One region of the Peribacillus sp. NPDC096447 genome, then DNA from elsewhere that is predicted to be linked to it. Evidence: a T-box and tRNA genes for the amino acid it is inferred to sense, from the RefSeq annotation. Region 1 holds a T-box; the other holds one or more tRNA genes.
The links. A T-box is a leader RNA that pairs with one kind of tRNA and senses whether it is charged. The one in region 1 lies ahead of tyrS (tyrosine--tRNA ligase), so its partner is inferred to be a tRNA-Tyr.
Positions count from the first base shown of each region.

Region 2: it encodes a tRNA-Tyr, which carries the amino acid that the T-box ahead of tyrS (tyrosine--tRNA ligase) is inferred to sense. The anticodon was not compared.

Region 1 covers NZ_JBIWEV010000001.1:814,567-816,733, reverse strand. Annotated here, with positions in the region: gene ACIQZD_RS04050 (transglycosylase domain-containing protein) at 1-894, opposite strand, end outside; T-box leader at 1,043-1,260, shown strand; gene tyrS (tyrosine--tRNA ligase) at 1,327-2,167, shown strand, end outside.
Region 2 covers NZ_JBIWEV010000001.1:1,364,672-1,366,838, reverse strand. Annotated here, with positions in the region: partial or broken rRNA gene ACIQZD_RS06840 (23S ribosomal RNA) at 1-84, shown strand, start outside; rRNA gene rrf (5S ribosomal RNA) at 203-318, shown strand; tRNA gene ACIQZD_RS06830 (tRNA-Asn) at 328-402, shown strand; tRNA gene ACIQZD_RS06825 (tRNA-Ser) at 408-499, shown strand; tRNA gene ACIQZD_RS06820 (tRNA-Glu) at 509-583, shown strand; tRNA gene ACIQZD_RS06815 (tRNA-Val) at 599-674, shown strand; tRNA gene ACIQZD_RS06810 (tRNA-Met) at 780-853, shown strand; tRNA gene ACIQZD_RS06805 (tRNA-Asp) at 859-934, shown strand; tRNA gene ACIQZD_RS06800 (tRNA-Phe) at 947-1,022, shown strand; tRNA gene ACIQZD_RS06795 (tRNA-Thr) at 1,030-1,105, shown strand; tRNA gene ACIQZD_RS06790 (tRNA-Tyr) at 1,122-1,205, shown strand; tRNA gene ACIQZD_RS06785 (tRNA-Trp) at 1,216-1,289, shown strand; tRNA gene ACIQZD_RS06780 (tRNA-His) at 1,307-1,382, shown strand; tRNA gene ACIQZD_RS06775 (tRNA-Gln) at 1,418-1,492, shown strand; tRNA gene ACIQZD_RS06770 (tRNA-Gly) at 1,496-1,570, shown strand; tRNA gene ACIQZD_RS06765 (tRNA-Cys) at 1,579-1,652, shown strand; tRNA gene ACIQZD_RS06760 (tRNA-Leu) at 1,661-1,741, shown strand.

The DNA.
Region 1 (2,167 bases):
GTATGCGCTTGCTTTATCATATTCTTCTTTTGTTATGTATCCGTTACTATACATCCGCTTTAAAACGGTTTTCATCCGGTTGATGCCGGGCTCTTGATTTTCTTTCAGTTTTCCTTTCTGGGTATATGGTGTATATCCGAAAGGGCTCTGCGGCAATCCAGCGATAAACGCAGACTGGGGCAGTGTCAGATCTTTGGCCTCCACGCCAAAAATACCTTCAGCGGCGGACTCGACACCAGCGATGTTACGTCCTGAAGAATTTCGTCCCAAAGTGGAAACGTTTAAGTAGGTTTCCAAAATCTCTTCTTTTTCAAAGAATTTTTCGACCCGGAGCGCAAGCAGGATTTCTTTTGCTTTCCGTTCAAACGATACTTCGTTGGTCAGGACCTGGTTTTTAATGAGCTGCTGTGTTAATGTACTTCCTCCCGATTGGACGGTTGCATTCGAAAATTCCTGGTAAACGGCACGCAGGATGGCTTTCGGGACAACCCCGTCATGCTCATAAAAATACTCATCCTCTGTAGCGATGACTGCATTTTTTAGATGCTCGGAAACTTTATCGATGGACACTTCTTCACGCTCAAGGTCACTCTTAAGCTTGCCCAAGTATACTTCATCAGCAAAGTATACTTCAGAGGTCTCTTCATAATTGTAAATGTCTTTTTTCAAATCTTCTTTTGAGCGTACCGGCTCATCATTGACGAGGGCAGCGAAATAGCCGGCTCCGACGCCGCCGGCGAATGAGAATCCTAGAATCCCGACAATAATGAGGATCAGCGTTAAATTCCAAATGACTTGGTATGTAACCCGCGCGTTCCTATGTGTTTTTTCATTTTGAAAAAAACGGGTCAGCTGCTTCCAGACTGTTAGAAATCTATCTTTTTGATTATTCATCGTATCATACCCCCTGAAATCACATATATTATAGCATACAACAGGTAGGGGAAAGGGCATCTTTCTTATTTTTCTATAATCTGTAAGGGTATGTTGACAAGGATTCTTATGTATGATAAAAGTTTATTAACAACAATAAAATGATTAAATGATCGCGATGATAGGACCCAGTAGTCAGACTATCCCTGTTTTCAGAGAGCCGGTGGTTAGTGGAAATCGGTACAAATAGTATGATGAATTACTTCCTGGAGCATTTGCTGTGAAATGATTAGTAGCAGGAAACGGTTGACGACCGTTATTCGTCTTGAGCGGAGGGCATATTATGTCCTCAAGTTGGGTGGTACCGCGAATTCATTCGTCCCTTCATATATATGAAGGGGCGTTTTTGTGTGCTTTTTGCGGTTTTTTTCTAAGATGGAGGAGGAATATTAAATGGAATTGCTTAAAGACCTCGAATGGAGAGGGATTATTTATCAACAAACGGATGAAGAGGGTTTTAAGAACCTTTTAGAAAAAGAGAAAATTTCTTTATACTGTGGTGTCGATCCAACTGCGGATAGTATGCATATCGGACATCTATTGCCATTCCTGACATTGCGCCGTTTCCAGCAGCACGGCCATCGTCCCATTGTATTAGTGGGTGGTGCGACTGGACTTATCGGTGATCCAAGCGGTAAAAAAGAGGAACGCCAGCTGCAAACTCTGGAAAAAGTGCTCTATAATGCCGACTGCATAAAAGGGCAGCTATCCCACATCTTTGAATTCGAAGGTGAAAATGGTGCGGTCATGGTCAATAACTATGACTGGATAGGTAAAATCGATATGGTCACGTTCTTGCGTGATTACGGGAAATACATCGGCATTAACTACATGCTGGCAAAAGATACGGTTGCTTCCCGCTTGGATACGGGAATTTCCTTTACTGAATTTGCGTACACGATCTTACAAGGAATTGATTTCGGCCATTTATACAGCAATTACAACTGTAAATTGCAAATTGGCGGCAGTGATCAATGGGGCAATATTACGACTGGGCTGGAAATGATCCGGAAATCCAATGATGAGGATGCTAAAGCATTCGGTATGACGATCCCGCTCGTAACGAAAGCGGATGGAACGAAATTCGGTAAAACGGAAGGCGGAGCAATTTGGCTTGATCCTGAAAAGACGACTCCGTATGAATTTTACCAATTCTGGATCAATACAGCCGATGCTGATGTCGTGAAATACCTGAAATTCTTCACATTCCTATCTCGTGAGGTGATTGAAGAGT
Region 2 (2,167 bases), 550 kb from region 1:
AAGATGATCAGGTTGATAGGTCAGAGGTGGAAGCATGGTGACATGTGGAGCTGACTGATACTAATAGATCGAGGACTTAACCATCGCTTTAAAAAAATGAAATACCTTCTTATTATCTAGTTTTGAAGGAATGAAAATTTCTTCTTGCATTTTCTCAAAAAGACGTTATAATAATATATGTCTTGAAAAAATGTTAACATTGTTTGGTGACGATAGCGAAGAGGTCACACCCGTTCCCATTCCGAACACGGCAGTTAAGCTCTTCAGCGCCGATGGTAGTTGGGGGTTTCCCCCTGTGAGAGTAGGACGTCGCCAAGCTTATATTGTTCCGCAGTAGCTCAGTGGTAGAGCATTCGGCTGTTAACCGAACGGTCGTAGGTTCGAGTCCTACCTGCGGAGCCATTATTGGAGAGCTGTCCGAGTGGCCGAAGGAGCACGATTGGAAATCGTGTAGACGGGTAACCCTGTCTCAAGGGTTCAAATCCCTTGCTCTCCGCCATTTATACCTGGCCCGTTGGTCAAGCGGTTAAGACACCGCCCTTTCACGGCGGTAACACGGGTTCGAATCCCGTACGGGTCACCATTTAGACAACATATTGGAGGATTAGCTCAGCTGGGAGAGCATCTGCCTTACAAGCAGAGGGTCGGCGGTTCGATCCCGTCATCCTCCACCATTTTTCAATAACATCAAGTTGTTTCTGCATAAAGGATTGATTATTTCAACCCATTGAAACGCTCAACACGAAAACTTGATGCATAAAAAGAAACATTATTACCGTCGCGGGGTGGAGCAGTCCGGTAGCTCGTCGGGCTCATAACCCGAAGGTCGCAGGTTCAAATCCTGTCCCCGCAATCTATGGTCCCGTGGTGTAGCGGTTAACATGCCTGCCTGTCACGCAGGAGATCGCGGGTTCGATTCCCGTCGGGACCGCCATTTTTATTGTTTGGCTCAGTAGCTCAGTCGGTAGAGCAAAGGACTGAAAATCCTTGTGTCGGCGGTTCGATTCCGTCCTGAGCCACCATAGTAGTGCCGGTGTAGCTCAACTGGTAGAGCAACTGACTTGTAATCAGTAGGTTGGGGGTTCAAGTCCTCTTGCCGGCACCATGTTTCATCCATATGCGGAGGGGTAGCGAAGTGGCTAAACGCGGCGGACTGTAAATCCGCTCCTTCGGGTTCGGCAGTTCGAATCTGCCCCCCTCCACCATCTTTATTACAGGGGTATAGTTTAAAGGTAGAACAGAGGTCTCCAAAACCTCCAGTGTGGGTTCGAGTCCTACTACCCCTGCCAATTTCAATCCTATAATGGCGATTGTGGCGAAGTGGTTAACGCACCTGATTGTGGTTCAGGCATTCGTGGGTTCGATTCCCATCAGTCGCCCCATTTTTAAAAACATGGTATAATGATTACAACGTTATTGGGCTATAGCCAAGCGGTAAGGCAACGGATTTTGATTCCGTCATGCGAAGGTTCGATCCCTTCTAGCCCAGCCATATGCGAAAGTAGTTCAGTGGTAGAATACAACCTTGCCAAGGTTGGGGTCGCGGGTTCGAATCCCGTCTTTCGCTCCAAAAACGTTGGCGGCATAGCCAAGCGGTAAGGCAGAGGTCTGCAAAACCTTTACCACCGGTTCGATTCCGGTTGCCGCCTCCAACAAACATGCCGGTGTGGCGGAATTGGCAGACGCGCACGACTCAAAATCGTGTTCCTCTGGAGTGCCGGTTCGACCCCGGCCACCGGTATCATGAAAGCTTATAGAATCAAGGTCTCAACTTAAATGTTGAGGCCTTTTTTCTTTGTCTTTAATACGACAAAACTAATCCAGAATCGTGTGCGGCGAATCGTGTGCTTAGGAGGTCGTAATGAGAAGACGTAAAGAATTAACAGAAGATGAACTAAGAATTATTAAGAAGAAGATTTCAGATGAAGAAGCATAAGAAGCCTTTTTTAAGGATTGCTATTTAAGAAACTTAAGACGAGCGACGATTGAATACTACAAAAATGAATTTCATGGAGCAAAGAAGATTATTAATAAGCAGCTCGTTGAATCGTACAAAAGGACGTAGAAAGCTTAATTCTCCAGAGTAAGGAACTTAATGAAAGTTACTACTATTAACACCCGATTAAGAGCTCTAAGAGCATTCTATAACTTTTTATGTAAGAGCAAA